DNA from 4 places in the Pseudoalteromonas sp. T1lg24 genome. Region 2 is predicted to be linked to each of the others. Evidence: predicted binding sites of a transcription regulator. Region 2 holds the regulator's gene; each other region holds the start of a gene.
What was found. Region 2 encodes LexA, which represses DNA repair genes until DNA is damaged. Its sites were predicted from a motif close to TACTGTATNNNNATACAGTA; they were not measured.

Region 1: a site for LexA is predicted at 2,142-2,161, ahead of imuA (translesion DNA synthesis-associated protein ImuA). Genes of this name have one in related genera too.
Region 3: a site for LexA is predicted at 1,832-1,851, ahead of ruvC (crossover junction endodeoxyribonuclease RuvC). Genes of this name have one in related genera too.
Region 4: a site for LexA is predicted at 2,753-2,772, ahead of C2M30_RS22080 (LexA family protein). Genes of this name have one in related genera too.

What each region holds. Positions count from the first base shown of each region.
Region 1 is NZ_PQCB01000016.1:252,443-257,638, reverse strand. Features, by position in the region: gene C2M30_RS08535 (error-prone DNA polymerase) at 1-43, opposite strand, end outside; gene C2M30_RS08530 (Y-family DNA polymerase) at 43-1,437, opposite strand; gene imuA (translesion DNA synthesis-associated protein ImuA) at 1,437-2,123, opposite strand; gene C2M30_RS08520 (DUF3466 family protein) at 2,319-4,070, opposite strand; gene uup (ATP-binding cassette ATPase Uup) at 4,082-5,196, opposite strand, start outside.
Region 2 is NZ_PQCB01000034.1:237,581-242,776, forward strand. Features, by position in the region: gene plsB (glycerol-3-phosphate 1-O-acyltransferase PlsB) at 1-1,396, opposite strand, end outside; gene lexA (transcriptional repressor LexA) at 1,625-2,242, shown strand; gene coxB (cytochrome c oxidase subunit II) at 2,581-3,711, shown strand; gene ctaD (cytochrome c oxidase subunit I) at 3,711-5,196, shown strand, end outside.
Region 3 is NZ_PQCB01000016.1:736,786-741,981, reverse strand. Features, by position in the region: gene C2M30_RS10840 (methyl-accepting chemotaxis protein) at 1-292, opposite strand, end outside; gene C2M30_RS10835 (DUF418 domain-containing protein) at 702-1,793, shown strand; gene ruvC (crossover junction endodeoxyribonuclease RuvC) at 1,899-2,423, shown strand; gene ruvA (Holliday junction branch migration protein RuvA) at 2,420-3,037, shown strand; gene ruvB (Holliday junction branch migration DNA helicase RuvB) at 3,039-4,046, shown strand; gene tolQ (protein TolQ) at 4,887-5,196, shown strand, end outside.
Region 4 is NZ_PQCB01000033.1:869,565-874,760, forward strand. Features, by position in the region: gene C2M30_RS16105 (hypothetical protein) at 1-392, opposite strand, end outside; gene C2M30_RS16110 (hypothetical protein) at 394-2,010, opposite strand; gene C2M30_RS16115 (hypothetical protein) at 2,238-2,606, opposite strand; gene C2M30_RS22080 (LexA family protein) at 2,788-3,570, shown strand; gene C2M30_RS16130 (Y-family DNA polymerase) at 3,558-4,814, shown strand; gene C2M30_RS16135 (endonuclease) at 4,928-5,196, shown strand, end outside.

The DNA of each region.
Region 1 (5,196 bases), on a different contig from region 2:
AAAAAGAAAAATTTGATTGGCAAACTAATTCTGCATAATTCATTAGCTAAAAAACCCATGAATAAACCATTGTTTTTTTGGCGTACGAAAAACCCACAGCCACCGTCCACTCTCATCTCGTGCAATGAAATAATCACGAGCAACATTATTATTATCCCACCAACCCGTTACGATACGTTCAGGGCCGTGCGATATTGTGATCGGCTGAGTGAGTTCTACAGGTGAGCGCAACATAAAGCTTGGCCGGATTAACTTCATTTGTGGCACATTTGATAACGTGTGGAATGTATTCTCTTGGCTGGCTATTTCTGGCCTTAGATCATTATAAACAGTTAAGGTTTTAACCTGCTCCTGCCCTAGTTTTGCCTGTAATATTGCAGTTAACATTGCAGTATCTAAGCCTGATTTATGCTGTGAAAAAAAATCACCTTCTTCACCTAAATTAGATACAAGGTAATCACTTTTTATAGTTAATGCGATAACTGGTGCTGGTAACTCGGTATTTTCTAAACGTAATAAAAAAAGCGTTAACCAGTGCTCAGCGCGATATTCAGCATGCGCTGACGATAGTTCAAATACCAAATTGGCTACTTCTCTAAAATGCAAAATAAGGGTCACTTGCTTTGCTAACTTACAAGTAGAGAGTAAAAAAGCTTGTTGTTGCTTTAATACAAGAAAAAGTGGTTTTTCAAGGTGCTTAGTAAGCGATACTTCATAATGTAAGGTTAGTTGTTTTTCAAAATGAGTATCAGGTATGTAAAACGTTACTCGATGCGGATATTGGCCTGTTAATTTACCTACATACATTACTAATTCACGTGAGTAGCGTTTAGCTAACTCATCAAGCGATACACTCAACAACTGCTTAAAGTGCGTAATCCCTACGCGGGTTAGCAAAGCAATTTCTTTTGTAGTGATATCAGCAAATTGTAATGACAATAACGCAAGCTGATTACGCGCATTTTGCTGGTTTGTAAAAATCACATTAGTACCCGCTTGTGCTAATGCTTTTGCCAACAATGGTGAAGACCCGCTTGCGAAATAATACTTAATCCCCAATGTTTTTAACTGTGTTTCAAGCACATGCCAATACTGATCACTGTTGTTATATAAGGACTGCATACCATCACACGCTATCAGTAAACCTTTTGGCGGCATAATACAAATATCTGCAGTGTAGTTATAAAGTACACTGGCTATGCGCTTAAGCTCTGCTACTTCCACTTCTTCTTGATAAGGGTAAACCGCAAGATCAGAAACTAATAAACTAGCTTGCCCTAACCCTTGCCCTTGCGTTAATCCTTTTTTTTTAGCCGCCGTTGAAAGTTGTACTAAATTACCTTGGTGATTGGCCAAGGCAATTACCTCGGTGCTCGACATTGCAAATTGCGTATCGAGTTGTAACTGTGGAAAGTAAAGGTAAAGCCAATTTAACATTAACCAGCCTTATCAACCGGAAATGCAATAACATTGCTGATAGGCGAAGATGCAATGGTGCAATAAGGCCATGTCGTTTGCATATCAACAATAAAATAATCACTTGGCCAACCGCCTTTTCGACGGTTTATCTTTACTTTCAGTCCTTGTGGATGTGCTTGTAATGTTAAGCTTAAAGTGACAGGCAAACTCGCTTGACTGGTTTTATAGCTATTTAAGTAAAACAAACGGTTTTTACCCGATTTACTTGCTTGCTGAAAGCGCTGGATATGGGAAATCGTTAAATCTTGCTGCGGCCAGTAAATAACATCGCTGCAACTGCCACTTTGTAAACATTGTTCTACTGCCCAAAGCGCATCTTTATGTTGCTCAGGATACAATACTAACACTTGACTAACATCAACCCCTAAATGATGCAAAGCTGCACTGTTAACTAACGCAGGCGGTGAAATAAACACAATAAAACGGCTTTGCCGCATTTTAAAACTGGGTGCAATCAATCGAAGTTCACCAATGCCAGGACTACTCAATAGTTCTATCACGCCATTAGTGGGCATACCGCCAGCGAGCTTTTCATCTAAAACCGCAAAGCCCGTTTGATGCTTTTCTATCTGCTCTGTTTGATTACGATTGGATGCATACCAAAGCAGGTTGCGATGATGTAATTGCTTGATCAGTGAATTCATGAATACACCAAAGGATTATACTGTATTTATATACAGTATAATCCTTTGGTGTTGAGGATCAATGGATCCGCAATAAAAAAGGCCAACTGTTTCTGCAGTTGGCCTTCAATCATAATTTTATCAATATGTTATGAATATGAGTTTATAGCTTATCTTTTAATAAACCCATCAAAACATTAGGGTATAAAACACTTACTATTTAAAAAAGCGTCGTCTAATTGCTACAAGTGGCAATAATAATAGCCCTAATGCACCAAACGATGCACCTTGGCGTTCATATGTTTCTTGCGCTTTCTCAGGACACTTCTCAGCTACACCCTCAGCGTTATATTTCAGCTTCACTGAAACAACCACACTTTCTTGCTCTACTTTGCCGTTAGCATCAACCACAACATTACCTTGAGCATCACGCTTATCTACTGTTTTGGTCGCAGTGCCATATACAGTACCATCATTTGAAATGCTGATTGCTTCCGCAACCACATATGGGAATGATGATTCACCATCGTTTGCAAAACACGGTAATAAGTCATTTAGATTAGTGAACGTGTCTTTATTAATATCGTAAATAAACGCTTCTTGACGACGGCTTGCTGATGAACTTGTTTCGACTTCGCCTTGACCAATAATCAGGCCATTATCATTTATGTCTGTCGCAACCACAGAGCTGCTTTTAAAAAAGTCTGTTGGGAAAGTTGTCTCGCCGGTTGCAACATTATGATAAAAGAACTTATTGCGCGCAGTGTTCTCAATATTTTTAGAGGCATAACCTGTGATAATATTACTGTTATTGATAGCTACTGCTCGACCACCAGAAAGGTAGTCGTATTCGTTAATAAACTCTACAACATCTCCATCTTTGTAATACACTGGATATTGTCTAATGCTGTCACCATCACGGTATCTTACAACAGAATAACCTACCGCAATTTCGTTTTCATTAACCGCTAATGCAGTACTACGCCACGCTCTCTTTTGCTCATCTTCATCAGGTACAATACCTAACCCAAGATCAACGGTTTCAATCACATTTAATGCATTATCTAAACGCCACATTGTTGCATGGCGGTTATAAAGAGGACGGCTTCCAGACGTGACATAACTTTCATGACATACTTCAACAGGTACTTTTTCGCCATCACAACTTTCATCTAGAGACTCTTGTGAATCAGAAGCAATACTTACTGACGTTTCACCCACTACTAAATAACCATCACTTACCTGAACGATGTTATACGCACCAGAAATACCACCATAAGTTGCTTCTGTTGGCATTAAATCAACTCGTTCACCGGTATTGGTCATTACAAAACCACGACGTGTAAAATCACGAATATAATGTGTTTCCGATTCAGTTTCGCCGTCTTCAGTAAATTGAATCTTAGTATAAGGCGCAGAACCCCAACCAGCTTTAACACCATCTTCTGCAATTGATGTTAAAATGTTCTCAACTGAGCGTGTTAAACCACCATCATAATCAGGGTGTTCAACATCATAAATAACGCGTTCTTGCGTTGAATCATTATACTCAACGGCAATATTGAATTCGCTAACTCTGCCACCTGATATTTTTTGGTATAAGCTGCTTGCGTAATATTCACGTAAGAAATCTTGTAGGAATTGTTGCGCATCGCCATTAATATTGCCATTTTCGATATCGTCTAATGTGAAGGTAATTTCTTCATCACGATTTTCAAAAACACGTTCACGATTTCTATAAGCTGTCGTCATAGCAGAGCTTTCAAAATCTAATTCCGCAATATCAATAACAATATTGAATACGCCTTGCGCCATACCAACGGCTTGACCCGCTTCGTTTGCATCAGTTACATACGCGTGTTTAGCGTAATCTAGATTGCCAAGCTCTTCTAAAACATATGGAGTAGCGCCTTGAACCTGTGGCGTGATTGCAGCAAAAACTGCCGCTGCAAGTAATTTATATTTCATTTTTATTCCTACTACTGATCCTGTAATTGTTCCAATTCTTCCCAGCGCATAAAAGCGGTTTCAAGCTTCGACTCTGCTTGCTGTAATTGGTTCAAGGTTTTCTGAGTTTGCTCGCTATCTTGCTTGAAAAAATCGGGGGAGTTAACAACTTCTTGAAGTTCTTCAACTTCTTGTTCAAGCGATTCTAATAAAGCGGGTAGCTCTTCGAGTTCTCGTTTTAATTTGTATGATAACTTGCCTGCTTTTTTAGCTAAAGGCTTATCTGCGACTTTTTTGTCCTTTTCTGTGTCTTTTTGTTTTTGTTCAATTACTGTTTTTTCAGCAAGTGACTGCGCATAATTTTGGAAATCTTGGTATCCACCAACCACTTCCACTACTTTGCCATCACCTAAAAAGCCCCATACCATACTACAGGTATTGTCGATAAATTCACGGTCGTGACTTACAACCAACACAGTACCTTGATAATTAGCGAGAATTTCTTCAAGTAATTCAAGTGTTTCAACATCTAGATCATTGGTTGGCTCGTCGAGTACCAATACATTACTTGGTTTAACAAATAATTTTGCCAGTAATAAGCGGTTTTTCTCTCCACCAGATAACGACTTAACAGGTGAACGCGCTCGTGCTGGTGGGAATAAAAAGTCTTGTAAATAACCAAGCACATGACGACTGCGGCCACCGATGTTGACCTCTTGTTTACCGTCCGCAACATTATCTTGCACGCTGGCTTCTTCGTCGAGTACCGAGCGATACTGATCAAAATAAGCAACTTCTAAATTAACACCTTGCTTTACTTTGCCTGATTCCAGCGCTAATTCGCCAAATAAAATTTTCAGTAACGTTGTCTTACCAACACCATTTGGCCCTACTAACCCAATACGATCACCACGCATAACTAAGGTAGAGAAGTCTTTCACTATTGGCTTATTTGTAAAGCCTTGGCTAATGCCTTTAGCTTCAAATACTAACTTGCCAGAACGCTGAGCACTTTCTATGTTGAAATCGGCCTTACCTTGTTTTTCAACACGGGCTTTTCGTTCCACACGCAATTGTTTAAGTGCACGAACACGACCTTCGTTGCGCGTACGGCGCGCTTTAATGCCCTGACGGATCCATGCTTCTT
Region 2 (5,196 bases):
TGCCGTAATTCTTGAGCTTACGTAGAGTTTTGAAGACGCCCAGTACTGACTCATTTTTCTTCTTTTGCCCAGCAAGTTCACCAAGGTAGGTGTTAACTTCCATTACATGCTCGTAACCAATATATACAGGCACGATTGAAATTGGACGATCAATACCGCGCAAAATTGATTGTAATGTCATCGCTAACATACCGGTTTTAGGTGGAAGCAAACGGCCAGTTCGGCTGCGGCCGCCTTCGGTATAAAACTTAACTGCGTAGCCTTTTATAAATAACTGACTTAAATATTCACGGAATACTGCGGAATAAAGCTTGTTGCCTTTGAATGAGCGGCGCAAGAAAAAGGCACCACAGCGTCTAAATATTGGGCCTGCAGGCCAAAAACTTAAGTTTATACCTGCTGCAATATGTGGTGGCACATAACCTTGATGGTAAATAACATAAGTGAGTAATAAGTAATCCATATGGCTGCGGTGGCACGGCATATAGATAATTTCGTGGCCTTTGTCGGTCAGCTCTTGAATTCGTTCCGGGTTATTTACTTCAATACCGTTGTATAGTTTGGTCCACAGCCACGTCAGAATGCGTTCAGAAACCCCGATCATTGATTCGTTATAGTTGGCAGCAATTTCATCAACTAGTTTTATGGCATTTTGTCGCGCTTCTACAATTGAGATGTTTTTACTTTTTGCTTCATCTTCAATCGCGGCTTTGACAGTGCTTGATGCTAAAAGACCTTGATATAACTGATCGCGAGATGGCAGTTTAGGGCCAAGCGCAGCAAGTTTCTGACGTTTAAAGTGGACACGGGCAACACGAATGAGTTTATGCGGTAAGTCATCACTTTGTTGCTTGCTGGTAAGCTGCGATAGTTCTAATGGACGACTAAAACGAATTAAGTTGTCGCGGCCAGACAGTAATACGACAAATACTTTACGCAACCAGCTTGGTGTAAGAGAACTGGATAAAATAGTGCCAAGGCCTGGCTTTTCTTTGCCTGGATTGCGTCCCCATAAAATGGTGACCGGAATAACTTGTAAATCGGTAACGTCAGATTGCTTTAATGCTGCAAATATTTCTTCGCTGATTTCGAGCGCTGGACTGTCTTTTTTTGCTTTACCAAACAGTGGCGAGCGATGGTGAATTGGAATGTACCTTGGAACTTGTTTATCACCAATTTGCTGAGTGACTTGAGGGTCTGGTAAGCCGAGCTTTTTACAGGTGCTGCGCAACGCGGCTGAATCAGAAAAAGAATTTAATAATGTGATGTAAACGGTCGGCTTGTTTTTATCTATTGCTAGGTTGTCTAACGGGTGTTCAGGTACTATTTTCGAACGCACTAAAAGCTTGTTCATACCGTTTGCAAACCACTGAATCATAGAGCCAACCAACTTCATAACACCAACCTAAAAACAAAAGGGGCGCTAGCATACCAGTTAACTCTAAAAGATTAAACAACTGGTCGTGCCAGAGGAAAAATAAAGCAATTTACTGCGATGATTTTTGATTTGCAGCAATTATCGTCTGTAACTAAGCATAGTGCTAATTATCAAATAATTAAAAGTTGCGAAATAAGAATAACTGTATATACTCACAGTTATCTGTACTGTATGGAAAACCAGTGAATGAGACCATTAACAAAACGTCAGGCACAAATCTTAGAACTTGTTAAAGTATTTATTAAAGATACTGGCATGCCGCCAACGCGCGCAGAAATCGCATCGACACTCGGTTTTAAAAGTGCAAACGCTGCAGAAGAGCATTTAAAAGCATTAGCCAAAAAAGGCGTCATTGAAATGGTGCCGGGCGCTAGCCGTGGTATTCGTTTAGTGGAAGAAGATGAACCCGAGCAATTAGGTTTACCGTTAATTGGTCAAGTTGCTGCAGGTTCACCTATTTTGGCTAATGAGCACATTGAAAGTCATTATCAAGTTGATCCTAACCTATTTAACCCATGTGCAGATTTCCTGCTACGTGTACGTGGTGAGAGTATGAAGGATATCGGCATTATGGATGGTGATTTGCTAGCTGTTCATCGCACGCCAGTGGCTAATAATGGCCAAGTGGTTGTAGCCCGTGTTGATGAAGATGTAACGGTAAAGCGTTTTGAAAAAGCAGGCAAACAAGTATTGTTACATGCAGAAAATGACGAATTTGACACAATTAAAGTCGATTTAGAGCATGACCATTTTAATATCGAAGGCCTTGCGGTTGGCGTTATTAGAAATGCCGACTGGATGTAATACACTTTTGTTGACCTTGGCTAGTGAGTAATTTTGCTAGCCTCACCCTGCTTTAAAACACCCTATTTCTTACTATAACCCCTTCTGTTTTTACATCTTCAAAAATCGCTAACTTATAGATTTATAAAAAATTTATCTTAAATTTGACTTGCGTAAAATTTAATCGTTTACTAGACCTTAGTAGTAACCTTGTTTTCTTTTTAAGCAAAGTGCGGCTTTTAGAAAACAAATATAATAAAGAAAATGGAGTGATGCTGTAGTGCGTCGTGCGATTTAATCGCTAAAACTTTCACTGACCATTTCCTAACAACATAATAATAATTAGCTAAGGAGCGAGCATGAGGCTAGTGAAACTATCCTTATGGTTACTATTGAGCTTTCCTTTTTTAGCAGTTGGGACGAGTCAATATAACTTACCTGTTGGGGTGACAGACATCAGCCGTGATGTCTACGAGCTCCATATGACAATTTTTTATATCTGTTGCGTTATTGGATTAGTAGTATTTGCCATTATGTTTTGGGCAATAATCCATCACCGTAAATCAAAAGGAGCAGTGCCTGCTCAATTTCATGAAAGTACCAAAATTGAAATACTTTGGACCGCAATTCCATTTGTAATTTTGATAGGTATGGCGGTGCCTGCAACCAAAACCTTGATTGCCATGGAAGACACCACCAAAGCTGACCTTACGATTAAAGTTACAGGGTCACAATGGAAGTGGCATTATGAATATCTTGACCACAATGTGTCGTTCTATTCTGTTCTTTCGACTCCGCGTGAACAAATCACCAATCAAGACCAAAAAACAGAAACCTACCTGTTAGATGTTGATAAACCGCTTATTATCCCAAAAGGAAAAAAAGTACGCTTTTTAATGACTTCGGACGACGTAATTCACTCTTGGTGGGTACCTGAGTTCGCGGTTAAAAAAGATGCGAACCCAGGCTTTATTAACGAAGCGTGGACTAAGGTCAATGAGACCGGTATTTATCGCGGTCAGTGTGCTGAGTTATGCGGAAAAGACCATGGCTTTATGCCTGTGGTTGTTGAAGTTAAAGAGCCTGCTGAATTTGAACAGTGGTTGGCAAATGCGCAGCTTGAAAAAGCGCAAGCGGCGGCCGCCGAAAAAGCGTCACTTGATCTTACATTATCTCAAGATGAGCTAATGACGCTAGGAGAACAAGTGTATATGGCTAATTGTGCTGCGTGTCACCAACCTACTGGGATGGGATTGCCAGGTGTGTTCCCAGCGCTAAAAGAGAGCCCTATAGCACTTGGCGATGTTAAAGCACATATCGATATTGTGGTTCATGGCAAGCCAGCAACAGCAATGCAAGGCTATAGCAAAATGTTGTCACTAAAAGAATTAGCGGCAGTAGTGACCTATGAGCGAAATGCTTGGGGTAACAACACTGGCGATTCAGTGCAACCAAGTGATATTCAAGAATCTGTGGGAGAAGCACAATAATGACAACACTAGCTGAATCTCATCACCACCATCATGCGCCAACAGGTTTAAAACGTTGGTTATTTACAACTAACCATAAAGATATCGGTACGCTTTATCTGTTATTCGCTCTGTTAATGTTTTTAACGGGTGGCGCAATGGCACTGGTTATTCGTGCCGAATTATTTCAACCAGGCTTACAATTTGTAGAGCCACACTTTTTTAACCAAATGACTACAGTTCATGGCTTAATCATGGTTTTCGGTGCAGTTATGCCTGCGTTTACTGGCTTGGCAAACTGGATGATCCCTATGATGATTGGCGCGCCAGATATGGCACTACCGCGCATGAATAACTGGAGTTTTTGGATTTTACCATTTGCGTTTTTCATTCTGCTTATGTCGTTATTTATGGAAGGCGGCGGCCCAGCTTTTGGTTGGACGTTCTATGCCCCACTATCAACCACATACAGCAATGATAATACGGCACTATTCGTCTTCGCTGTGCATATTATGGGCATTAGCTCAATTATGGGGGCAATCAATGTAATTGTAACCATAGTGAATATGCGTGCACCGGGCATGACGTATATGAAATTACCGCTGTTTGTATGGACGTGGTTAATTACCGCATTTTTATTAATTGCGGTGATGCCGGTACTTGCTGGTGCAGTGACTATGGTGCTAACTGATAAGTACTTTGGCACAGATTTCTTTAACGCGGCAGGTGGTGGTGACCCTGTAATGTTCCAGCATATTTTCTGGTTTTTCGGGCACCCTGAAGTTTACATCATGATTTTACCGGCGTTTGGTGTTATCTCGACGATTATTCCAGCGTTTTCACGTAAGAAACTGTTTGGTTATGCCTCAATGGTGTATGCCACAGCATCGATCGCGTTTTTGTCGTTTATTGTATGGGCGCACCACATGTTTACCACTGGCATGCCATTGGCGGGGGAGTTGTTCTTTATGTATAGCACCATGCTGATATCTGTGCCTACGGGGGTTAAAGTTTTCAACTGGGTAGCGACAATGTGGCGTGGCTCGATTAGCTTTGAAGTACCGATGCTGTTTTCCATCGCGTTTATTGTGTTATTCACCTTAGGTGGTTTCTCTGGATTGATGCTAGCAATAACACCGGTCGATTTTCAGTATCACGATACTTACTTTGTGGTTGCTCATTTCCACTATGTGTTAGTAACGGGGGCTGTATTCTCGATAATGGCAGGGGCTTATTATTGGTTACCAAAGTGGACAGGCAACATGTATCACATTGGTCTTGCTAAAACCCATTTCTGGTTATCACTAATTAGCGTAAACATTCTGTTCTTCCCAATGCATTTCGTGGGCTTAGCCGGTATGCCGAGACGTATTCCTGACTATGCACTGCAGTTTGCTGATTTTAATGCATTGATCAGTGTTGGTGGCTTTGCCTTTGGTTTATCTCAATTACTTTTTGTTGCCGTTGTTTATAAGTGTGCAAAGGGTGGCGAAAAAGTACCTGCCA
Region 3 (5,196 bases), on a different contig from region 2:
GTAGCTTTAACGATGGAATGGTATCGAGCGCGTTGTGTAATGCATGGATATTTTGCTTAATTAACACAATGCGCTGATTAAACTTATCAACATACTTTTCGTTTTTACGCAGTAAAAAGTCTTTTTCATGACGTCGCAACATCAACATGTTGTTACTCAACTCTTTACTTAGCGCTAGTTCGCTTCCGAGTTCTGCCATTTGATTTGTTGAATACCAAATAAGACTCGCCATTACTGCCATCGCTAAAATAATTAGCGCCGATAGTGACAAAAATGATCGTTTGATAGACATGAACACTCCTTATTCATCAGTAGAATTGCTCGTAATTTAGTACGATATTTAACTATCAATAATGCTAGGATCAGTTTTTAATTCTTGCCACAAAAATGTCATATTAGCGGCTTTAAATCTTGCTCTAATAATTGAACCGAGCGAATAAATCACCTTTATCAAGGCTAATAGATTTCAAATGGCGAATAAATTTGTTAACCCGCGTTCAGGTAACATAGGGTGTTTCCATCGCTCCATTGGAAATATGAGAAGTTCGCACATCACTGCGTATTATTGTTTTGATACGGACAGCTATGAGCGTATAGCTGTTATCCTTTAATCTCGCCGTTTATCATTTAACACTTTACCAACAGTTACTTGACGCTCACTATGGCTGCGTTTTTAGTTTTCTCGAATGTAGGTTGTATGTATGCCACGTATTAAAACGCTAGATGTACAGAGAGGTTTTGCTGTGTTGGGTATTCTGTTTATGAATATTTACTATCATAGCGTTTTTGAATTAGGTTATGTGCCGCTTCAAGTTACACCGCTTAGCGATAATGTGATTGAGGTGATAAATGCCTTTTTTATTGATGGTCGTTTTAGGGCCTTATTTTGTTTATTGTTCGGTGTTGGCTTAGCTATTTTGTATGATAAGCATGGTCAAGACGATGCCCTTACGTTGTTAAAGTCGCGTTTAAATTGGCTTCTTATTTTTGGCTTTATCCATAGCGTGTTTATTTTTTCTGGCGATATTTTGGTTAACTATGCACTAGCGGGGTTGATTGTTTATCGGGAAATAGGCAGTAGCCAAGAAGTGCTCTTAAAAAAAGCAAAAACTTATTTTTCTATAGGCTTTTCATTAATATTGCTGTTTGCGTTGATCCCAAACGAACCCATCTACCGCGATAGCGATGAATACTTCGAAATTATTAATACCTGGCAATCAGGTTATGGCGAGCAATTAATTCAGCAAATAGTGTTTACCATTATTATGTTTGTGTTTAGCTGGGTGTGTTTTATTTGGATTACCGCAGGCATTGTACTGCTTGGTGTTTATTTATATCGCGCCGATTTTTTCAATACAGGTTTATCAACAAAGCAATTACTTGCATCTTTATTGGTGGTGATAACCATATCGAGTATCGATGCGCTATTGCGTGTTAATTACGTTCACTTGGTTGAACTCACCATGTCCATTGCCACATTTTCAGGACTAGTATGTGCGTTAATGTATTGCCATGTTTTTATTAAGCTAAATGAAAAGCTTACCGTATTAAACAGTATTTTTGCGCCTGCGGGACGTATGGCATTTACGCTTTATATTTTGCAATCAATCGTATTTGCGCTCTTCTTTCGCTACTTTTCACCTGAATTTGTGCATAGTGCAACGCGTTTAGACTATATCTACTTGTGTTTAATATTCTCAGTTTTTCAGCTGGTATTTGCGTTTTTCTATTTAAAACTTTTCAAGTCAGGTCCAATAGAGTGGCTTTGGCGCAAAGCATATAGCGCAAAATAAGTTAAATTTTGTGCAAGTGCGCGCAGTTTAAAAACTATTACTGGTAATCCATACAGTTATTAGTCATTATTAGTTATCACAAGAAAACATCGCAAAAGGTGTGCATTGGCAATAATACTTGGCATCGACCCTGGCTCTCGCTTTACGGGCTATGGTTTAATCAAACAGCAAGGTATGAAGTTTGAATACTTAGGTAGCGGCTGTATTAAAATGGGCGAAAAGCCAATGGCCGAGCGCCTTAAAATAATTTTTCAAGGTGTGACGCAGCTAATTGAACAATATCAGCCAGATAGCTTTGCGATAGAACAAGTATTTATGGCGCGAAATCCCGATTCTGCATTAAAACTTGGCCAAGCCCGCGGCGCTGCCATGGTGGCGGCTTCGCTTCAGTCACTTGAGGTGTTTGAATATTCTGCAAGGCAAGTTAAGCAGGCCGTTGTTGGCACCGGTGGTGCTGATAAATCGCAAGTACAACATATGGTAAAGAGTTTTTTAAAACTGCCAGGCACACCACAAGCAGATGCCGCCGATGCGTTGGCGATCGCCATTTGTCATGGCCATTCACAACAACATTTAATCAAGCTTTCAGGGCAAGCGAGTAAAACAGTAAGAGGACGATTAAGACGATGATAGGGCGATTACGCGGAACATTAGTAGAAAAACAGCCACCGGAAATCTTAATTGAAGTGAGTGGTGTTGGCTATGAAGTGAATATGCCAATGACCTGTTTTTACAACTTGCCGAAAGAAGGTGAAGAAGCGGTTGTTTACACCCATTTTGTGGTAAGAGAAGATGCACAATTATTGTTTGGTTTTAACAATAAAACGGAACGCGCACTATTTCGTGAATTATTAAAAGCCAATGGTGTAGGACCTAAGTTAGGTTTGGCAATTTTATCCGGTATGTCTGCCGAGCAATTTGTTGCCTGTGTGCATAATGAAGATGCAACTAGTCTTGTTAAATTGCCAGGTGTTGGTAAAAAGACAGCTGAGCGTTTAGTGCTTGAAATGAAAGACAGGCTGAAAGATTGGGGTATGGATCTCTTTACTCCTTATACCGATGGTGCAATATTGGAAATGCAGGAAGATCCAACCGTTAAAGGGTGTGCACAAGATGATGCAATAGCAGCGTTAATGGCACTCGGTTATAAAGCAAATCAAGCAGAAAAAGCCGTTAAAGCAATTAAAGGCAGTGGCTTATCAAGCGAAGCGCTAATTAAAGAAGCGCTAAAGGCGATGATGTAAGATGATTGAAGCAGATAGATTAATAGAGCCCGAGAAAAAAGGAAATGAGGATGTTATCGATAGAGCGATACGTCCAAAGCTGTTGTCTGATTACCGTGGTCAACCCCATGTAAAAGAGCAGATGGAAATTTTTATTGAAGCGGCGCGCTCTCGTGAAGAAGCACTTGACCATTTGCTTATTTTTGGCCCGCCGGGTTTAGGTAAAACTACGTTAGCGAATATTGTTGCTAACGAGCTGAATGTGAATATTAAAACAACATCAGGCCCGGTACTTGAAAAAGCCGGCGATCTTGCGGCTATGCTAACCAACTTAGAAGAAAACGATGTGCTTTTCATTGATGAAATTCACCGTTTAAGCCCACATGTTGAAGAAATTCTTTACCCAGCAATGGAAGACTACCAGCTTGATATTATGATAGGTGAAGGACCTGCTGCACGCTCTATTAAATTAGATTTGCCGCCGTTTACATTAGTTGGTGCAACAACCCGTGCAGGTTCTCTTACTTCGCCACTTAGAGATCGTTTTGGTATTGTTCAGCGATTAGAGTTTTATTCAGTTGAAGATTTATCACACATCGTTAGTCGCTCTGCGGATTTCTTATCCCTTGAAATGGAAGACGAAGGCGCGGTTGAAGTGGCACGCCGTGCCCGTGGTACCCCACGTATTGCCAACCGATTATTACGCCGTGTTCGGGATTATGCCGAAGTGAAAGCTGATGGTGTCGTTACAGCCGAAGTCGCAGGCAGCGCCCTTGATATGGTAGATGTTGATAAAAGTGGTTTTGATTATATGGACCGCAAATATTTACTCTGCCTTATTGAGAAGTTTATGGGCGGCCCTGTTGGCCTTGATAATATTGCTGCGGCAATAGGAGAAGAGCGCGAAACAATCGAAGATGTGATTGAGCCATATTTGATACAGCAAGGATTTATTCAGCGTACGCCAAGAGGGCGTATTGCCCAAGAGTTTGCCTATAAACATTTTGGCTTTCCAATAAAAGACGCGTAATACACGTAACGTTAGTTTGGGTTAAATAATTAAAAAAGGTCGCTTAGCGGCCTTTTTTGTCATGTAACTTTTGCTTTGCAACAGGTAACACTTGTAAAAGAGCCTTTCATGTAAAGGCGGTCTATTGCCAATCAATTAACGATAGCAGTTAGCAAAAATGTGGGTTAGAAGTTGATTTGTTATTTATATCTGAGCGTATTTATAGTGGAGTTGTTCTAAATTTAAGGCAAAAAAAAGCCCGCTAGGGAGCGGGCAAACAACAAGTTGAAGGAAGTAATCCAGGGAACGCATTTAAAAAAATGCTACACAATGACAAATCAGTAATCACTGTGTATATGAAACTAGGGTTAGCACAGTGTGTGTGCATGTCCTCGTGTTTACAGGTGCTATATTACGGATTAGTGTGGTTTTCATCAAACTAGAAAAATTATTTTTTGATATAAAAAAAACTAATGTGACGGTGTTTTTGTTTGTGCATATAACCATCAGTTAATTAATTGTTAATAATTATACCATTGTATTTAAAGGAAAAATTATTAAAGCGTAAAATTTGTTCTATAAGTTTTATTGTTTTGGTGATTCTTACATTTAAAGTTTTGAGTATTTATTCATATTTAGTGAATAAACGTTATGTTTTTGAATGTTTAGTGCGTTATAAAATCATCATTTAGTATCATAAAGTTAATTTGTGTGTTTTTTTTGTTCAGTTGATGCGATTCTTAGTGTCTAGCCATTGTATGCAGGTATTAGTATGGTTAAACTAAATCTCATACTAACAAGGGAACTTTCCAAGCACTAAACGAACTAACCCTTGACTATCAATCATTTCAGGAGTGAGCAGTGGCCACCGAAATTTCAATTATTGACTTAATATTTAAAGCGAGCTTTTTGGTGCAACTTGTGATGTTGACTTTGGTATTAATGTCTATTTTTTCTTGGGCTATGATCATTCAACGTCGAAAAGCGCTAACAGCGGCAAAAACGAATGCTAAAAAGTTTGAAGACAAATTTTGGTCGGGTGTCGATTTAAGTAAATTGTATGCGGAACTGTCTGCCCGTAATGAACTTGATGGCCTAGAGGCAATGTTCACTTCTGGTTTTAAAGAATACGCACGCCTTGCAAAAAACAATCATGCATCACCAGGTTCTA
Region 4 (5,196 bases), on a different contig from region 2:
AGAAGCCCTTGAAATGGGTCTTTCAGGTCAAGCGCATGCTTCTCTGTATATTTATTTAAACTGAAAATATATTCTTCCCAGTTATACCTTGTATCGATGAAGTCTATTTCCAATTCATCAACTCTAGTAAATTTGGGAGCTTGAGAAGTCATCTCTTCTTTGTCGAGATTCTCAGTTAGTTCCTTGGATAATGAGGGGTTTAAATCTGTTAACAGAAGTGACTCGAGTAGCTCAATTTCAGAAAGAAGAGAGTCGGCTCGCTGTTCTGTTTCATGCTCAAACTCTCTAAGTCTAGTACTGCTACTTTTAATCTCTAGTATTTTTTGTCTAGATTCACTTAGTTGTTTTTTTTGAACTTGAAGTGAAATAGCGCTTTCTAGTTGCTTAGACATTCTAATTGAAAACTCCAGAAAGAGCTTGAGACGCTTTAGCATGTATAGACTTTTTCATATCAAAGTAGCCTAGTTTTGACAGTATCTCTGCTACTTTCTCCAACTCTTTTGTTGATGCAGAAGTATTTAGTTTATAAGTAGGTTTTTTCTCATTAATGTCATCCATAACATAGCGGCCCATTACGAAATGATAGAGTTCTTTTTTCGTAGGTTCGTTACTAAGTTCAAAGAATCGCCCATGGTCTAATATACTAGGACATTTGGTTAAGTTTACTGAGTGTTCAAATACGTCTGCTTTAACACTTGTTTTTTTAAGAGCTGCTACAAATCTTGCTACTCGTTTTTCGGCAAGTATTAACTTTTCTCTATTATCTTCTGAAGAAGCCATGATTTCGTTTAGGGTATTAACCAAGTGGTTAATATCCCCTATGACTTCATGTATAGTAGAGTGTGTTTGCTTTAGAGCTTCCAATAACATAGCTTGTTTGACTTTAAATTTATCAAGCTCATTGACGCCAGAAACACTTCTAACGCCCATATAAGTTAAGAAACCTACAGCACCAATAACTGCCAGTCCTCCAGTCATTCCCATTCCTAACCCCAGAGTTGCTAAGCCTGAGGTAATGCCTGCTGCGGATAAACCTACGACTGAACCTGAAATATATACTGCAGCAATAGGGGCTCCAATGGCAGCGGCTGCAGAGGCTAATTGGGAAGCATTCTCTCTAATTTTGTCATCATCAACTTTTTCATCTAAAATCGCTTGTCCATCTTTAACGGCTTTAAAAGCAAAATCAATTTTTTCATCAGATAGCTCAAACAATTCCTTGTTTTTAATTATAAAATCAAAATCTTTTGCGAGATTGTTCGTTGCAGAGTAATGCGTATTTATGATGTCTTTAACTAGTGAAATCATGATTGATTCATGTTGGCTACCGTCGCTAAGTTCTCTTAATTCATTTATTAAGGAGTCCGAAGTGAGTTTTGTGTCTTCAGAAATGTCACTCACATAATCTAAGATTTCATTTCTCGCTTCATCAGAAAGTTGGAGTCGAGTTCTTAAAAGCAATATTTCGGACAGTTCGGTGGCGTCAATATTCTTATCATCTTCATAAGTCATGTTAACAATAATTTTCAGATAGGCTTTTTTGAATTCATCGGACATTTCTGTCAAAACAAGGATTTGTAGTTCTTCCTTAAAATCTGAAAAGTTGGTAACAATTTGATTTAGGAACTGGGCTAGTTTTTTTTCATTGATCCCATGCATTGATTTTAATGTATGGGTACTAGAAGAAGTTTGTATCACTAAAGATTTTTTAGTTGATTCAATACCAAAACTATTATCAGTTTCTTCTTGGAAAGTAACTTTTTGAATATCTGAATACATAAACTCACCATGTTTATGATGGATCATTCTTTCCCCAGTAAAAATAAAGCCTTCATCACCTTTACCGAATCTGGTGCCATCTTGAATCGCGATAATCGAATTAACTAGAGATTCGCATTTCATTGCTACAGTAGCGTTGTTCAGTTTTTTTTCTGGTATATCAGGAGCTAGGTGAACGTAATCACCTATAGACTCAACATTTTCTCTGATGAAGCTATTAATACTGCTCATGTAGTTTTTCCTTATTTTTAATTGAAAAGACCTGTTGTTGGGAAGTTCCAATTTCTATGATTTTAGATCTATTTAAATATCTAATCTTTTATATGCTCTTCTTTAATTTTTCGATTTCACTTGAAAATAGTTCTGACACAGTGACTTCCTTTCTTAATTTAATATTAGATTAAACTAGAGTTTGAGATATGATCTATTACAAGTTATTTCATGTTGTTGCATGGTTTTTAATCAAAAATTCTGTTTAAAAGTCTTGATATAATCTGAATAAAGCTTTGTTCATCTCTATTTGGTATTGTTTGGAAATATTTATAGATAGCAACTAACGCGCTTGCTATGAATGAAGTTTGACCAATCCAAGTGAAGATGTTTTTCAACCTCTCAAACCTTGCTTCCATAATTTCATGAAATTGAGACCCAGCTTGAGATGCTATTTGGTGTTCTATGAATCCGTGTAAGAGTGTGGCGAACAGAACATAAGTAAATGACCCAACTAAGAGGGCCCCCCACCAAGGTAATTTAGATGAGATTTGAATGACATCACTAATAACGGTGAATAAGCTTTCACTTTTCTTTCTACGATATCGTCTGCCCATAATAAATAACCTCCTTGTTGGATAGGACTTTATAGTAATTAAATTAATTGGTTAGTTAAAGTGTGTGAAATGTCACCTGTAAAGGAACTTTACACCCCCTTATATCAATCAGCAGAAGGTACTATTAAAACTAGAAAAATAAATTAAACTGTATAAATATACAGTTTAATTTATCGCAGTAATGAACGTTATACCTATTAAAGCCGAAGCCGGTATCACTGGTTTTGAATCACCCGCAGCAGAGTATCAAGAACTAGGTCTGTCTCTAGATGAGTTTCTAGTTGCGCATCCAGCGGCAACGCTTATCGGTAATACCGCAGGGGATTCCATGGTCGGAGTTGGAATTTTTAATGATGATCTACTAATTGTCGATAGCGCTGTGGAGGTATTAGATGGCGATGTAGTTATTGCCAATTACAATGATAGCTTTATTTGTAAAATCCTCGATAAAGAACGAGGGTTACTCCTTTCAGCATCTCAATCTTACCCGCCTATAGTTATTAATGAATTGGATACACTTCAGCTGGAAGGTGTCGTTGTAGAGTCAATACGTCAACATCGTAAACGGATTAAGGGGTTTTCATGTGCAGGCATTGAGTCGCTAGGGACAGAGTATCAAGAATTAGGTCTGTCTTTAGATGAGCTACTTATTGAACACCCAACCGCAACTTTTATTGGTATTGCATCGGGGGAGTCAATGGTTGGGGTTGGAATCTTTAGTGGTGATTTATTAATTGTTGATAGAGCTCTAGAAGTGCGTCACGGTGATATTATTGTTGCGAATTATAATGGGAGTTTTACCTGTAAAATTCTCGATAAAGAACGTGGACTACTCCTTTCAGCGTCTCAGTATCACCCCCCCGTTGCTATTAAAGAATTAGACACATTTCAGTTAGAGGGCATTGTTAGCCGCTCAGTACGTTTACACCGTAAACGCAAAGAGGTGTTTTCATGTTTGCGTTAGTGGATGCTGTAGCTTTCTACGCAAGCGCAGAGAAGGTATTTGACCCTACGATAAGGAATAAACCTGTCGTTGTGCTGACCAACAACGACGGCTGTATTTGCGCAGTTTGCCCGATTGCGAGAAAGTTAAAAATCCCTAAGTTTGAACCTTACTTCAAATTAAAGGAGTTCCTCGAAAAACACAATGTAGTCGTGCGTTCGTCTAATTATGAACTCTATGCAGATTTGAGCACGCGCATGATGACTGAGATAAATCGATATAGTGATAATCAATACATCTACTCTATTGATGAGTCTTTTTTACACTTTGAAGGCTTTAATAGCATTGTTAAGGATTGGCATGCATATGGCCATGAAATTAGGCGAAGTGTGTGGCGTAAAACTAAGATACCCGTTGGTGTTGGTTTTGGTCCAACAGCAACATTGTCAAAAGCAGCAAATCATGCCGCAAAAAAACTACTAGGTTTCGATGGGGTTGCAGTGATTGATAATGAAGCATCACGCAAACATATTCTTGGCATGATGGATGTTGGCGATGTCTGGGGGATAGGTAGACGTATCAGTAAAAAGCTGAAAATAATGGGCATTCACACCGCACTCGACTTAGCTAATCAACCAGCAAGGAGAATGCGTAAACAATTTAGCGTTGTATTGGAAAGGACCATAAATGAGTTAAATGGCACCACATGTTTATCTTGGGATGAAGTAAAGCAAAAGAAAAAAGAAGTGTATTCAACACGTTCATTTGGAGAGCGCATTACTGACATACATTCACTCAAATCAGCGTTAGCAGCACATTGCTCTATTGTATCCCGCAAGCTAAGAAAACAAGGTTCTTTAGCAAAGCGGTTAGTGGTTTTTGCGCATAGCTCACCACATGAAAACAATTACTATAAACGTGCATTTATCCATGAGTTTCCGGTCGCATCAAGTGATGCTACTGTTTTCGCTAACGCTGTAAAAAACGTCATAGTGTCGATATATGAACCTGGTGTCCGTTTTTATAAATGTGGCATTGGTGCCATAGAACTTGAAGACGGAATGCATCATCAAGGAGATTTGTTTAATCAATCTCAAGATAAACCAGAGCTAATGAAGTGCTTAGACGAAATAAACAACCGCTTTGGGAGTCATACGCTCAAAATCGCAAGTGAAAAGCAAACTTCATTTTGGAAAATGCGACGAGACTTTTTGTCGCCACGTTACACGACACGTTGGTCTGATATTCCAGTTATTCATTGCTAATCACATTGTAAACAGCAGGAGTGTAAAAACCTTAACGATAGCTGATAGACTCAACTTGTTGCGTTTGTATAATGAATTTTAAATTAGTCCTACACAAAAAAAGGGATTTAGACATGAAAAAACTGCTGACAGCATTGCTACTTTTAGTATGTAGTAATGTTTATGCTGGTTATCCAACTAGTTTTTCAAATGCTAAGACAAAAGCAGAAAAGGAAGTTTACTTTGACCGCTCGACAACATTTTACTGCCAATGTGATTTTGTATTCGATGATGTAAAGGATGTAGACAATGATGGCAACATCACTGAAACCAAAATAGACCCGAAAGCATGTGGATATGAACCACGAAACCCCATCACCAAAAAAGGAAAAGAAAATAAGCG